2 regions of the Shewanella sp. 10N.261.52.F9 genome follow, and region 1 is predicted to be linked to the other one. Evidence: predicted binding sites of a transcription regulator. Region 1 holds the regulator's gene; the other holds the start of a gene.
The links. The regulator ArgR, encoded in region 1, controls arginine synthesis, uptake and breakdown. The targets are predictions, from matches to a motif close to ANTGAATANNTATTCANT.
Positions count from the first base shown of each region.

Region 2: argC (N-acetyl-gamma-glutamyl-phosphate reductase) is a predicted target of ArgR. The motif match lies at 5,371-5,388, and genes of this name have one in related genera.

Region 1 covers NZ_JBFRNX010000013.1:72,943-81,189, forward strand. Annotated here, with positions in the region: gene AB4298_RS09385 (threonine/serine exporter family protein) at 1-484, opposite strand, end outside; gene cgtA (Obg family GTPase CgtA) at 514-1,677, opposite strand; gene rpmA (50S ribosomal protein L27) at 1,815-2,069, opposite strand; gene rplU (50S ribosomal protein L21) at 2,085-2,396, opposite strand; gene ispB (octaprenyl diphosphate synthase) at 2,680-3,651, shown strand; gene mdh (malate dehydrogenase) at 3,730-4,665, opposite strand; gene argR (transcriptional regulator ArgR) at 5,016-5,486, shown strand; gene AB4298_RS09420 (cupin domain-containing protein) at 5,983-6,456, shown strand; gene AB4298_RS09425 (Dyp-type peroxidase) at 6,520-7,449, opposite strand; gene AB4298_RS09430 (ABC transporter ATP-binding protein) at 7,747-8,247, opposite strand, start outside.
Region 2 covers NZ_JBFRNX010000003.1:1,028-9,274, forward strand. Annotated here, with positions in the region: gene AB4298_RS02390 (CinA family nicotinamide mononucleotide deamidase-related protein) at 1-610, shown strand, start outside; gene AB4298_RS02395 (YceB family lipoprotein) at 864-1,406, opposite strand; gene ppc (phosphoenolpyruvate carboxylase) at 1,407-4,043, opposite strand; gene argE (acetylornithine deacetylase) at 4,210-5,361, opposite strand; gene argC (N-acetyl-gamma-glutamyl-phosphate reductase) at 5,638-6,630, shown strand; gene argB (acetylglutamate kinase) at 6,644-7,456, shown strand; gene AB4298_RS02420 (ornithine carbamoyltransferase) at 7,472-8,247, shown strand, end outside.

The sequences.
Region 1 (8,247 bases):
GCCGCTTAGCAATAGAAAGACGCACAAACATACCCGCTGCAGAGGCGACAAAAGTTATCAAACAGGCAATGAGATCGCCACCAAATAGGTGACAAAAACTAGCACAGGATAGGCCTATCATAGGTACTAAAAATTTAGCGGGGTAGGTTTTTGGTTGTATGCGTGCAACACGTTTGCGAACTTCGGTTAAGCCATAAATGCCTTTTTCCGTTAGAAGACAAATACGTTGTAGCTCGCAAACTACGGCCATATTAATGCCATGTTCGCGGATACGCCGGGTAGTTGTAATACAACGTCCGACTGAAAGACTGGTTAACACTAATGAGTTTGACGAGATTGATATCTCGACACTTTCTAAGCCTAAGGCATGGCCTAGGCGCTGAGTGATCTCTTCGATAAGTTCGGATTCAGCGCCATAAGCTAAAAGAAGTTGAGCAACCCTAACGACTTGACGAGTAATGTCATTTTGCGTTGTAGCGTACACCTTTTCTCAACTTCCTCTTTTGCAAACAATTATCTTTGGTAGATAATTTCTACATCATAATCATCTTCATCGAAGTCATCATCAAAATCATCGTCAAAATCTTCGTTAATGGAATCATTTGCATCTTGATGGTAGTTGTCCCACTTAAACTCAACTTCGGCATCAGCATCAACTTCTTCTTCTGGAGGAAGTGAATCGATGAAGTCTAATAGCTTAAGGGCTAACTCTGCTGTACCTTCGCGGTTATAAGCAGAAATAGTATAAACGTCACCTTCCCACTCTAACTCTTTAACAATGCGGTCGATACGTTCTTGTAGCTCTTCCTGCAGCATCAAATCAGCTTTGTTGATCACTAACCAGCGCGGCTTACCAGCAAGCTTTGGAGAGTGTTTCTCTAACTCACCAACAATTGCACGTGCAGATTCCACTGGATCGCTACCATCGATAGGCTCAACGTCTAATATGTGCAGTAATACGCGGCAACGTTCTAGATGCTTTAAGAACTGAACACCTAAGCCTGCACCGTCTGCAGCCCCTTCGATAAGTCCTGGAATATCTGCAATTACAAAGCTCTGACCAGGTCTTGGGTTAACCACACCAAGGTTAGGAACCAAAGTTGTAAATGGATAATCAGCAACCTTCGGCTTAGCCTTAGAAACAGAACGGATAAAGGTTGATTTACCAGCATTTGGCATGCCCAGCAAACCAACATCGGCAAGCAGCAATAGCTCTAGCTTAAGGCTACGAACTTCACCGTCTGTACCTAGTGTTTTCTGTCTTGGCGCGCGGTTAGTACTGCTCTTAAAGCGTGTATTACCTAAACCATGGAAACCACCTTTAGCCACAAGCAATTTTTGCCCATGGGTGGTTAAGTCACCGAGTGACTCTTCAGTATCGTTATCGATAGCGCGAGTACCAACTGGTACTTTAAGGATAAGATCTGCACCGCCGTGACCAGTACAATCACGTCCGCGACCATTCTTACCGCGCTCGGCGATATGGAAGCGTTCAAACTGAAAAGTGATCAGTGTATTTAGGTTTTCATCAGCTTGCAGGTAAACACTGCCGCCGTCACCACCGTCACCACCGTCTGGACCACCATCCGGAACATATTTTTCGCGTCTAAAGCTAACGCAACCACTGCCACCATTTCCGGCTTCAACACGGATAATAGCTTCATCGACAAACTTCATACCAACTCCTGGCACCACAGAATGAAAGAATTATACTCTTAACGATTCTAGTCGCCAAAACACAATTTACTTAATTTAAAAAAAACAAAGCCCCACCAATGGCGGGGCTTATATTAATTATTAGCTTAAGCTAAAAATTAATCTTCGATGCTGATGAACTTACGGTTCTGTGGACCTTTAACTTCAAACTTCACTTTACCATCGGTAAGAGCGAATAAAGTGTGGTCACGACCGATACCAACATTAACACCAGCGTGGAATTTAGTACCACGTTGACGAACGATGATGTTACCAGCTAGAACTGATTCACCGCCGAAGCGCTTTACACCAAGACGTTTACTTTCTGAATCGCGGCCGTTACGAGTAGAACCGCCAGCTTTTTTATGTGCCATGAGTTATTCTCCTAATTAAGCGTTGATAGCTGTAATTTTAACTTCGGTGAACCACTGACGGTGGCCCATTTTCTTATCGTGGTGCTTACGACGACGGAACTTAACAATAGTTACCTTGTCTGCACGGCCGTGGCTGATTACTTCAGCAACAACCTTACCACCTTCAACTAAAGGTGCACCTACGTGTACAGTTTCACCATCAGCAACCAAAAGAACTTGGTCAAATTCGATAGTTTCGCCTGTAGCAACTTCTAATTTCTCTAAACGAACTGTATGGCCGGCTTCAACGCGATGTTGCTTGCCGCCACTTTGAAAAACAGCGTACATAGCTATTTTACTCCGATATTCTAACACGCCGCTCAAAACATATTAGTTTGATGCAGGGGTGCTATAAAAGCTTTAATGACAATGGTCGCGGAGTTTACGCTAAGAACTGGCAGCTGACAAGTCTTAATTAACATAGAATAAAAAAAGACCCAAATAACTCTCACAATTACTTACAACTACTGTCTTGTACCGTAAATTTAGGTAGAATCCATTTATTATAACATTTAAGCCTTAATTGAGCTGCAATGTTAATCTGCAGCCAACAAAGAACTAGAGCCTACTTATGGATTTAAACGCCATTCGTCAATTGACTGATAGCGATATGCAAGCTGTCAATCAACTGATCTATAAACAACTAGAATCAGATGTTGCCCTAATTAATCAACTTGGGTTCTACATTATCAACGGTGGCGGTAAACGCTTGCGACCTCTGCTATCTATTCTAGCAGCACGCGCCATTGACTATAAAGGGGATTCTCACCTTAAATTAGCAGCAATTATTGAATTTATTCATACAGCGTCACTTTTACACGATGATGTGGTTGATGAATCAATGTTGCGAAGAGGCAGAGAAACCGCCAATGCATTGTTTGGTAACAGTGCAAGCGTATTAGTGGGTGACTTCTTATATACCCGTTCATTCCAAATGATGACAGAACTACGCAGCTTAGACGTTTTGGAAATTCTTGCAGACGCAACCAACGTGCTCGCTGAAGGTGAAGTCCTACAATTAATGAATTGTAACGACCCTGACACCACTGAAGACAGCTATATGCGGGTTATCTATTGTAAGACAGCTAAACTATTTGAAGCGGCAACACGTCTTGCAGGATTACTTGCAGACAGCCCTATCGAAGTACAGACCGCACTGGCTGATTATGGTAAATACTTGGGCACAGCTTTCCAGTTAACCGATGACCTCCTCGACTACACTGCAGAAACAGAAGAGCTTGGTAAGAATATCGGCGACGACCTTGCAGAAGGTAAGCCTACCCTGCCACTTATCTTTGCAATGGCAAACGGTAACGATACTGAAAAAGCGCTTATCCGCGAAGCCATCGAAAAAGGTGACGGCACTGAGCATATAGAAGTCATTCTTGCAGCTCTTAAAAACTGCGGAGCATTAGAGTACACAGAGCAACGTGCAATTGAAGAATCAGAAAAGGCCATTGCAGCCCTGTCAATTATTCCTGATTCTGATTATAAAACAGCACTTATCTCTTTGGCGAAGATTGCGACTCAACGTAGCAATTAATCTGCTAGATTAAATCAAAAAAGGGAGCCTAATGGCTCCCTTTTAAATTGTGGCAAATTAACCACAACTCAACATTAACTACTTAACGAATTCAATACCTAGCTGGATATCAGCTTGAAGCGTATCTAGCATTGCATCACGAGCTGATGCTTCAAATGCACTCACTTCGCCGTAAGCTAATACTTCTTCTACGCCATTTTTACCTAGTACAACAGGTTGTGCGAAGAATTCAGCATGTTCACTACCACCGTCAACGTAAGCGCACTCAACAACGTTTGCTTCACCTTGCAAGCCACGAACCAAAGACAGACCAAAACGACATGCAGCTTGCCCCATAGATAGAGTCGCGCTACCGCCACCGGCTTTAGCTTCAACAACTTCTGTCCCCGCATTCTGGATACGAGTCGTCAATGCAGCAACTTCTGCGTCAGTAAAGCTTACGCCTTCGACTTGAGAAAGTAGCGGCAAGATAGTCACACCGCTGTGACCACCAATAACAGGTACTTTAACATCAGCAACGTTCAAACCTTTAGCTTCAGCAACAAAGGTTTCAGAACGAATCACATCAAGAGTCGTGACACCGAATAAACGGTTTTTGTCATAAACACCTGCTTTTTTAAGCACTTCAGCAGCAATCGCTACCGTTGTGTTTACAGGGTTCGTAATAATACCGATCAGTGCCTTAGGGCTAGTCGCAGCACACTTTTCAACAAGGTTACGTACGATACCAGCATTAATATTAAATAGATCTGAGCGGTCCATGCCAGGTTTACGCGCAACACCTGCAGAGATAAGCACAACATCAGCACCTTCTAGTGCAGCAGTAGGATCTTCACCAGCAAAACCTTTCACTTCAACTGCCGTTGGGATGTGGCTAAGGTCTACCGCTACGCCAGGTGTAACTGGTGCGATATCGTATAGCGACAATTTAGAACCCGCAGGTAATTGAGTTTTTAACAGTAGGGCAAGCGCCTGGCCAATGCCACCAGCAGCTCCAAGTACAGCAACTTTCATAATTATCTCCGTCAATTCTCGGATTTTTGTGATTTAGATCTGTTTTTCCAATGCCGCAACAGTACTGGATTCACAATTAAATTTCAATTATCCCTTAGTCGTGTTCAATATAATCTAGAACCCTAATATAAAATGGAAATTGTAAAACCGAGTGGCTATAAGACCTGCAGCCCATTTTGACCTGTAGTTTAGCAGTTAAAAAATTAGAACAATCATTCTAACTTATATACACCACAGCCCCAAACAAGACTTTTCAATGAATTTTTATTCAGAAAAACGAATAATATTTGACAAAAAAAGCGAAAATAATCATCATGAAGCAGATCTTATTGAATAAAGAATAATAAAATATGCAAGCAAGTAAAAACCAAGATGATTTAGTTAGAACCTTCAAATCTATTTTGAAAGAAGAGCGATTTGGCTCTCAAAGCGAAATTGTTATCGCCCTACAAGCAGAGGGTTTTAGCAACATAAACCAATCTAAAGTCTCGCGTATGCTAAGCAAGTTCGGAGCCGTAAGAACCCGTAATGCTAAGCAAGAGATGGTTTATTGCTTACCTGCTGAATTAGGCGTCCCAACAGCTGGGAGCCCATTAAAGAATTTAGTACTCGATGTTGATCACAACCAAGCCATGATTGTCGTCAGAACAAGCCCCGGTGCAGCACAGCTTATTGCTCGCTTACTTGATTCAATAGGCAAACCAGAAGGTATTTTAGGAACTATTGCTGGAGATGATACTATTTTCATCTGCCCTTCAAGCATTCACAACGTTGAAGACACTCTAGAAACGGTTAAGTCACTATTTAATTACGCTGACTAAAGTACAATGACTCGATTGTGGGTTTAGCTTACAAATGCCGCGCTCATTCAGCACGGCATTTTTGTTTTAGTTGTTATCTATCCAGTTAAATCAAGACGAAGTCCGAGTAATCAGGAGCATTTGATTTATAATCACCAATAGTCACAATGTCAGTGAAAGTCGCACGACTAAAGAATAAATGCCGCACAATTAATGAGTTACCAACTATAAACAGTTAACTTCTATTGATTAATATCTCGTCCATATACAAAGTCTTACTACCAGTGATGACTCTTGAAGCTCCATTAGCTTCTACATGCTAATTCAGACAGATTAACTACCCACTTGCCTAGAACGAAAGCAAACTCTTCGCCGCCGCCAAACAGGTTTAAGACGCTAAAATTGTTCTGTAGCCATCTTACTCAAAACAATCTTTATACAATATATTGCATAGGATCTTTTTTCTTAAGCCGCAATAGTGATAACCTTGAAGCACAGTATTGTGAGTCGAGGGTGGATGATGAACAAAAGCAAAATAATAAATATCAATGATATATGCTGGGAATCTTGGCAGCACGAAGAGCGATATGCCAGCGAACAAAAACATATAGGTGACACTGCAGGTGGTGAAAAAATTGGCGTTACTATGGAGCGCTTAGCACCAGGTAAGTCTTCATCTGTTGCCCATTACCATACTAAAGAAGAAGAGCATATCTATGCTATGCATGGTGAAGCGACTCTTTACATCGATGGTGAAGCTCACCCTTTTAGCCAAGGAGAGTATATTTGTTTCAATGCTGATACAGGGATCTCACATAATCTAGTCAATCATAGTGAGCAAGATTTCGTATTCCTTGTAGTAGGTAATAGAGACATACACGATGTTGTTGTGTACCCAGAAAATAACAAGGTTCTGGTAAAATCAGTCAATGAAGTTTATGCCAAACGCCCAACTAACTACTGGGATAAAGATGGCGTAGAAAACCAGTAATGACTCTTTCAAAGCTATAAAAAAACGCACTCTAGGTGCGTTTTTTAGTTTAACTCAATTGAATTAAGCGGTGATCATAAAATCTAAAGACGGCGCAAAGAATGAAGAGCCGGTTAACGCTTGTGTAAAGTGCATTAAATGATCATGGTTACCTTCACCGTCGCCGTGCACCATACTTTCAAGCATTTTTTCAAAGTTCACTGAATTGTGACAGATTGAAATAAACATCAATCCCTGCTCTTTAACTGATCCGTAAGGCATACTCTGCCTTAAAATCTCCATAGACTTACCGTCGCTATCTTTTAAATTAACGCGCTTAATATGGCTAGTCAGCGGCTTATCTGCTGAGGCATATTCAATATTGTCAGCTTTAGTTCGGCCAATAACATCTTCTTGTTTCTTAACCGGTAAGCGATTCCACTTACTCAGATTATGAGCAAACTTTTGCACATGAATATAACTGCCACCTTTAAAACGGCTATCTTCTTCGCCGATTAATGCCACTTCTTGACGACTACGACCTTTAGGGTTCTCAGTGCCATCGACAAAACCTGTTAAGTCACGGGCATCCATAAATCTAAAGCCGCGTTCTTCATCAACTAGCTCAACTAGGCCTTCAAACATTTGGTTAACTTCGTTTGCTACCAAATGCAGAATATCAAAACGGTCACAACGGATGTGTACAAACAGATCATACTCGATAGCCGGTGCATCTCGGTTATCGCGATTCATCGCAGGAAAAGGCTTTAGCTGCTCAGGTCGAGCACTAGGATATAAAGTGTCCCAATAGTTTGCGCCAATGGCAACAAAACCATTAAATGCACTATCAGAATATTGATCAGCCAACTCATAAATATACTGAGCAACGTTCGCCACACAAGGGCGCATATCAGACTCAACATTGTCGTTAGCATTAAACATTAAATAGACACTGTGCAAGTTCCCTTCTGCACATACTCCAAGCTGTTCACGCGGCATAACCTGACTATCCATTATTATAAGTAACCCTTTTGCTGAATTTAATTTCGGCAACATTATGTACAACTTTAGTCATTAATATCATTAACTGACGCACAATAACTAGAATTAAAACAGAAATGTTGGTTATCGCGCAGGTTTAGATCACGAACAAATTGCGTTACATCTCACAATATTTGCCGCATCAGGTATATTCGCTAGCAAATAACACCTTTGAAGCTGTCGTCATTAGTTAAAGCCTGCCGCCTTTTGGCTAGTTTATACCCTTTAGCTAAACCTAAACTTAAACAAAACCTTCGTTTTACACTTTCACTAGAACAAAACTAGATTTTGATTTTGATAAGTTATCGCTACCCGCTGCCCTTGTACAAAATCAAGGTTAGTGCTGTGAACCTCTAATGTGCTTTCAGCTACCTTAATCTTATATTGACAAACATTGCCCAAAAAACGACGTTCAAGCACCTCACCGGCTCCGCTATCTTCACTCGCTAAATGCAGATGTTGTGGTCTTAATAAGATCTCTGTGTCTGTGCCTATGCTTAATGACAACGCCTGCTTGCTCGCAATAAGTCCGATCGAGGTTTCTACATGGTTGCTGTCTACAACGCGGGCTTTTAAATAGTTGCCAGTACCAAGAAAGTCCGCCACGTACTTATCAGACGGTGTAGCATAAAGGCTCTCTGCATCGCCACATTGCACTATTCGCCCTTCATTAAATAACGCCAGTTTATCAGCAAATACAAACGCTTCATCTTTACTGTGAGTTACAAACACTGCACTGACATTGTGCTTTTTAAGAATATCACGGATCTC
Region 2 (8,247 bases), on a different contig from region 1:
TGCCCGTGGCTACTTAGCTATTTCGCAACTCGATAAAATTGAAGCACAAATCCGCTTTTTACTTGGTAATGCAATCGTTGCTGATGAGAAAGTGAGTTTAGCTGCTGAAATCCATGAATTGATGCTCAGTGCTGGATTAAGTTTAAGTGTTGCTGAGTCATGCACTGGTGGCATGATAGCGAGCCAACTCATCGATTTCTCTGGAAGTTCATCTTATTTGCATCATGGCTTAGTGACCTACAGTAATGAGTCTAAAGTGAAGGTACTAGGCGTTAAGCCAGAAACCTTGGATGATCATGGGGCTGTTTCTATTGCTACTGTAGAAGAGATGGCCAAAGGCGCAAGAGCGATACTCGATAGTGATTTTGCTTTAGCGACTAGCGGCATTGCTGGTCCTACTGGCGGTACAGAGGATAAGCCTGTTGGAACGGTCGCAATTGCATTAGCGACAAAAGGTGCGGTTTATAGCCAGATGATTAAATTGCCTAGACGCTCTAGGGGCTTAGTACGTAGCTTAAGTACCGCTGTAGCATTTGATATGTTGCGACGTGAACTATTAGGTGAGGCGGTTATTGTTGACTATGAATCGATAGGTCGCTTTAAAAAGTAATACCAATCAGTATAAACATTTAGTCGCTCAGCGAGAGTTTAGCGTTTTTGGCTGCCTACTTCTGCGTTGAATAGATTTATAAGGGAATAACCATTATTACAGCTATTCGTCTTGAATTAGTTTGCCAAAAATCGTTCTGAGCTGATCAAACTCTTATACTGATTGGTATAATACGGCAATAGCAAGTTTTACAGATAATAAAAAGCAGGATCATTAGATCCTGCTTTGTAGTATTAAGGCCTCTTAATAGACATTATTCGTCAAATACTAAAACTAATTTACCAGGTTTGACTTCAATTCGCTTGGTCATATCGGCGACTAGTGCTTGTTTAGACTCTTTCATGTCAACAACATATACAGGTTGTGTCTCGAGAAATTGAGTTAAAAAGCCCATTAGTTGTGGTGCGATAGAGCCAATAGCTTTTTCGATATCTTTTGGTGTTGATTCGACCTTTACTAATTGCAGGTTTCGCAAGTACACGCTGTGATTCGTTGCATCATACCAAGGCTCTGCTTCAAACTGGGTGACCAGATCGGCATTAATTGGCAACATAGGATTACGTACTCTGACTAAGGTTACAGCTGATACGCTCATAGTATTGGGCTTATCACCTAAGGTAACTTTTATATCATTGACGCGTAAATCTATACCAAAGATTTGATTGCCTTGTTTTACCTCAAAATGCATTTCGTCATTGAGGTAACCTTCTAGCTCTTTTTCTGTAATGCTGTATTGACTGACACAGCCAGTCAATAGCAGTATGGCGCTAGCAAGCGCAACTTTTAATAACTTCATTTAACCTGTATTTCTCATTCCTGCAGCAACACCTGCAATCGTTAGCATTAGCGCTAACTCAACATTCTGAGAAGATTGCTCCTCTCGGCGTGTTCTTGCAAGTAATTCTGCTTGTAGGAAGTTTAAAGGATCAATATATGGGTTTCTTAACTCAACTGATTCACGATTCCATGGAGTATGAGCCATTAGGCTTTCTGCTTGAGTCAGCTCTAATACCGCGGCAACTCCGGTAGCTAATCGCTCTCTAAGTTGTATACCTAGGTGATGTAGTTCTGTCGGCACTAAGCTGGTTTCGTAAAACTTAGATAAGTTAGGCTCGGCTTTAGCATAGACCATTTCTAACATAGAAATACGTGTGGTGAAGAACGGCCACTGTTTCTCCATCTCTTGTAGCAATGACAGTTCGCCTCGTTCCGTCGCGGCTTTTAGTGCTTCACCAGCGCCTAGCCATGCAGGCAGCATTAAGCGGTTTTGCGACCAAGCAAAGATCCATGGGATCGCACGTAGGCTTTCAATGCCGCCATCTACACGACGCTTTGCTGGACGGCTACCGAGGGGGAGCTTGCCCAGCTCAACCTCTGGTGTTGCTGCACGGAAGTAAGATACAAAATCAGGCTCCTCACGCACCATAGCACGGTAAGCTTGCACTGAATCGCTAGCGAGGCGCTCCATGCATTCACGCCATTCAGCCTTAGGCTCTGGTGGAGGCAGCAAGGTGGCTTCCATTACTGCAGAGGTATATAGCGCAAGACTCTGTACAGCCAGTTTTGGTAAGCCAAACTTGAAGCGTATCATCTCGCCTTGCTCTGTAACACGAATACGACCATCAACTGAGCCAGGAGGCTGAGATAAAATCGCTTGGTGAGCAGGTCCACCGCCTCGACCAATTGTGCCGCCGCGACCATGGAATAATGTTAGTTTGATATTGGCTTCTTGGCTAATCGCGACCAGCTTTTCTTGCGCTGTATATTGCGCCCATGCAGCCGCCATAACACCAGCATCTTTAGCTGAATCAGAGTAGCCGATCATGACTTCTTGTGTGCCTTTGGTATAGCCACGGTACCAGTCGATAGCAAATAATGCAGACATACAGGCTGATGCATTATTTAAGTCATCTAAGGTCTCAAATAAAGGCACTACACGAATTGGGTGTGGGCAGCCAGTTTCTTTTAGTAATAACAATACTGCTAATACATCTGATGGCTGACTCGCCATAGAGATAACATACGAGCCCATTGCGCGTGCTGGTTGGCTGGCGACTAATCGGCAGGTTTTCACTACTTCTTCAACTTCAGCTGAGGCTTGCCAATTTGCTGGAATCAACGGACGCTTGCTAGAAAGCTCACGTAGCAAGAATGACTGCTTCTCGCTTTCATCCCAGTGAGCGTAATCGCCCATACCTAAGTAGCGTGTCAGCTCGGCAATGACATCGGCGTGACGTTGTGCATCTTGGCGCACATCGAGTCTCAGCATATGAATACCGAAACAAGCAATACGGCGTAGCATATCGAGCAGTAAGCCATTAGCAATTAAGCTCATGCCTTGGTCGCATAAGCTCTTATAAAGCATCATTAGCGGATCTTTTAGATCGCTTTCATGCCAAATAATATCTTTTGGATTAACGTCCGGCTGATGTCCTTCAAGTTTTTCATTGAGGTAATCGATGGTTGTTCTAAGCTTTTTACGCAGATCTCTAAGTACATCGCGGTAAGGTTCACAGCTATTATTGGTATAGGCTAACAACTCGTCATTAGCGCCTTCCATTGATAACTCATTCACCAATAGCACAACGTCTTTTAGATAAAGGCGCGCTGCAGTGTGACGGTTTCGATCAAGCACTTCTTGGGTAACAGTTGACGTGACAAATGGATTGCCGTCACGATCGCCACCCATCCAACTTGAGAATCTCACTGGGGCGATATCGATAGGTAACTGGGTATTGGTGCGCTCTTCAACTTGCTGGTTGAGTTGACGTAGAAAGTCAGGAACAGCTTGCCATAAAGAGGCTTCAATTGTGCTTAAGCCCCAGCGTGCTTCATCAACAGGAGTTGGGCGCTCGTTACGGATTTCATTGGTATGCCAGATTTGCGCAATAAGCTGACGCAAACGCAAATGGTGCTGTTTTTTCTCCTGCTCGGTAAGCTGAGTGTTCTCGAGTGCAGTTAATGAGTCGATTACTGCTGAGTATTTTTGAATTAAGGTACGACGAGAGATCTCAGTCGGGTGCGCCGTTAATACTAGATCAATATCGAGCGTCTTAAGACAAGCGAGTACTTTCTCTTGGTCGATGTTTCCACCAAGCATGCGTCCTAATAGTTGTTCTACAGGGTCGGGGACACAAACTAGCTCGTCACAATTACGGCTAATGGTATGGAATTGCTCAGCGATATTCGCAAGATTTAAAAATTGGTTAAACGCTTTAGCAAAGGGAACTAGCTCATCATCGCTTAAAGAAGAAAGCAAAGTCAGCATCTCTGTGCGAGACGCGTCATCGCCTTGGCGTGAGCTTTTTGCAAGATGACGGATCTGTTCAATTTTTTCTAGGAACGAGTCATCAAGATCGGTGCGGATTGTGTCACCTAAAATCTGCCCTAAGGTTCCAACGTTAGACCTTAGCGAGGCATACATGTCTACCATACGTGCTCCATATCGGTAAGCTAATCGATCACAATACCTAGCGGCGTTACGCTAGGCAATGGCCGAGATTAAAATATCCGGCTTGAATAGGCTTTATACCACTTTTTGAATATCAATCTTGTAGAGAGTATTCAATTTAGCCTATAAAGCGCCGAGAAATAACGATTTATTTTATACAGGCGTGATAAATCAGATTTTTTAATAGATCTTTTGTGCGCGCAATATAGCTAAGATCTAAATATTCATCAGGTTGGTGTGCCTGCTCGATACTGCCGGGACCGAGTACCAAGGTTTGGCAACCTAGCTGGCTAATATAGGGAGCTTCGGTTGCGTAGTTGACGACTTCAGGCTGACTGTCGCTCAGCTCTGCTACCAGCTTGGTCCAGCTGCCGTCTTTGTTATCTGCAAAAGGCTCTGAGCCTGGGTATAAAGGCGCCACCTGAACAGCTCTCGGATACTCACTGCAAATAGGCGCTAAGTAATTGGCTACCATTAGCTCTAAATCCGCTAAGGGTAAGCTTGGTATCGGGCGCAGATCGATATGTAAATCACAGCAACCACAAATTCTATTCGCGGCGTCACCGCCATGAATATGGCCAAAGTTCATGGTTGGGTAGGGGACACTAAAAGCCTCTTCACGATAGTTATCGGCTAAGTGTTGTTTTAGCTTGAGCAGTTGCCCAGTGACTTTATGCATGATCTCAATAGCATTAAGGCCTTTAGCTGGATCAGAGGAATGACCGCTGCGGCCAGTTACTCGGATGCCTTGAGTAAAGTGACCTTTATGCATATATACCGGTTTTAAGCTGGTGGGTTCACCAATAATTGCGTAGTCCGGTGCAATCGATTTCGCAGCGGCAAATGCTTTAGCGCCATTCATGGTGGTTTCTTCATCGGCGCTGGCCAAGATATGCAACGGACGCTTAAATTTGTCCATAGGTAGCTCTTGTAATGCTGCTAACACTAACGCGAAAAAACCTTTCATGTCACAAGTGCCTAAGCCGTACCAACGATTATCTTTTTCAGTTAAGAGAAAAGGATCTTGGCTCCAACGCCCCTCATCAAAAGGCACTGTGTCGGTATGACCTGCTAAAAGTAACCCTCCCTTACCTTGACCGAATGATGCGACTAAGTTGTGTTTATTACGTGTATTGGCAACAGGAACGGATTGGCATTGCATACCGAGATCTGAGAACCAAGTATGCAGTAGTTCTATGACCGCTTTATTACTCATATCTTGATCAGCTTCAAGCGCACTAATCGACGGTGCTGCAATCAGTTGGCTAAAACTGTTTTTAATTTGTGGAAGTGTTTTCATTAAAAAATACCTAAATATATATTCAAATATATTGCATAATTAATTTTGCGTGTTAGTCTATCAAACAGCTAAGGCAACTACCACAATTCAATGGTCTGTTTAATGAGAGTAATTATGTTCAATCTGGTTCAATTTATAGTAGTTAAGGTTATTTATACCCAATTCCTGCGACGATAGTCTTGTCATTAATGGTGTTCAGCCAGGGCTTAAGTTGTGCCCATTCTTTTTTTCGTTGTGTCATCTAATTTCAAGATTAAGGTTTTAAAGTCATAGACTATGAAAAATATAGCCATTATTGGCGCTAGTGGATACACAGGCGCACAGATTACTTCTCTTATAAATGCCGAAGCGAATTTATCAATTCAAGGTCTTTATGTTTCTGAAAACAGCCTAGATAAAGGTAAGCCTCTATCTGAGCTTTACCCTACATATAGCCATATTTCGTTATGTCTAAATCCTCTTACTGAAGATGCAAAGCACACTATAGTTGCTACGGCTGATGCGGTTGTTCTCGCGACCGATCATGCCGTGAGTTTACATCTGGCTGCTTGGTTTTATCAGCAGGGCGTCGCGGTGTTTGATTTGAGTGGTGCGTACCGGTTTAGCGATGTGGCGCAATACCCTAAGTGGTATGGTTTTACTCATGAATACCCTGAAGTGCTGGCTGATGCTGTTTATGGTTTAGCAGAATGGAATAGCGAGCAAATTGGCAAGAGCAAACTGATTGCGGTACCAGGTTGCTATCCAACAGCTTCACTGACTGCACTAAAGCCTATTGCACATCTGCTAACTGATGTTTTCCCGGTGATTAATGCTGTTAGTGGTGTCACTGGAGCAGGTAGAAAAGCGCAGCTTCATACCAGTTTTTGTGAAGTGAGTTTGACACCCTACGGTGTGCTTGGGCATAGACACCAACCTGAAATAGCGACTCAGTTAGGCCAAGAAGTTATTTTTACCCCTCATTTAGGCAATTTTAAACGCGGTATTCTTGCCACTATTACCGCCAAGCTCAAGCCTGGGACAAGCACTGGTGATGTAGCTCAAGCCTTCCAATATTACGACTCTGCCGAGCTGGTCACTGTAAAACACAATCAATTCCCTAAGGTAGACGATGTGGTACAAACCGCGAACTGCCACTTAGGCTGGAAGTTTGATGAAGCAACAGGATATCTCGTTGTTGTTAGTGCAATAGATAACTTAATGAAAGGGGCTGCAAGTCAAGCAATGCAGTGCATAAAGATTCATTTTGATACGCAAGATGGGCTGTAAGGTGGAAAAGCATATGACTGAAACTCACGGAGTAAGCGCTCAGGTTAAGCCTGTCATGATCCTTAAGGTTGGTGGCGCATTATTGCAATGCGAAATGGGCATGGCACGTTTAATGGACGCAGCTGCAACCATTATTAGCCAAGGCCAACCACTTATTATGGTTCATGGTGGCGGTTGTTTGGTTGATGAACAGCTAAAAGCGAATGGTATGGAGTCGGAAAAGCTCGATGGTTTAAGGGTTACGCCTGAGCAGCATATACCTATTGTTGTTGGTGCGCTGGCTGGCACCTCAAACAAAGTACTGCAAGCCGCTGCAATAAAAGCCGGTATTACTTGCTTGGGTATGAGCCTTGGTGACGCGGACATGATGACTGCAACGATTAAAGATCCGCAGTTAGGGCTGGTGGGCGAAGTTACCCCAAATGATGCTAGTTACCTTAATTTTGTTTTATCAAAAGGCTGGATGCCTATCATCAGCTCAATTGCTATTAGTGGCCAAGGTGAATTGCTTAACGTTAATGCTGATCAAGCGGCTACCGCATTGACTCAATTGGTATCTGGCTCTCTGGTGTTGTTATCGGATGTATCAGGTGTACTTGATGGTAAAGGGCAGTTAATTAGTAGCTTAAACCGCGCACAAGTTAATGAGTTAACCAAAGTTGGTGTCATTGAGAAAGGCATGAAAGTCAAAGTAGAAGCTGCGTTAGACGTTGCTGAATCCATGGGACAAGCCGTACAGATTGCCTCTTGGCGGCAGGCACAACAATTAATCGCATTATGCCAAGGTGAAACCGTTGGCACCCAGATCCAACCACAAAATCAGTAATAGCGGAGCTATTTTATGCAACATTTACTATCGATTAAAGATCTTAGCCAGCAAGCGTTACTTGACCTATTGGCACTGGCACAAACGATTAAAGCTAACCCTGCCGAGTATAGAAATGCATTAGACGGTAAGAGCGTGGTGATGCTATTTGAAAAGCCATCGCTAAGAACCCGAGTGAGCTTTGATATTGGTATTAACAAGCTAGGTGGCCACTGCTTATATCTAGATCAGCAAAATGGCGCACTCGGTAAACGTGAACCTGTATCTGATTTTGCGGCCAATATCTCATGTTGGGCCGATGCGATTGTGGCACGAACTTTTTTGCATTCAACCATTGAAGAGCTTGCTGAACACGGCACAGTGCCTGTGATTAATGCACTGTCAGATCTTTATCATCCTTGCCAAGGTCTGGCCGATTTTCTGACGTTAACCGAACAATACGGTGACGTTAGCAAGGTAAAACTTGCCTACGTAGGCGATGGCAATAACGTCACTCATTCGTTGATGTTTGGCGCAGCAATTTTAGGGGCTCAACTTACGGTTATTTGTCCTCCGGGTCACTTTCCTGATGGCAAGGTAGTGTGTGAAGCGCAAGAGCTGGCGGCAAAGCATGGCGGTAAGCTGATTTTAAGTTCTGATATTGCAGCGATTGAAGATCACGATGCGATTTATACCGATACTTGGATTTCTATGGGCGATAGCGCATCGATGGAAGAAATAGAAGCTAAATTTAAACCTTATCAAGTCAATGCTGAGTTGATGCAAAAAGCGGGTGCTAAACACTTTATGCA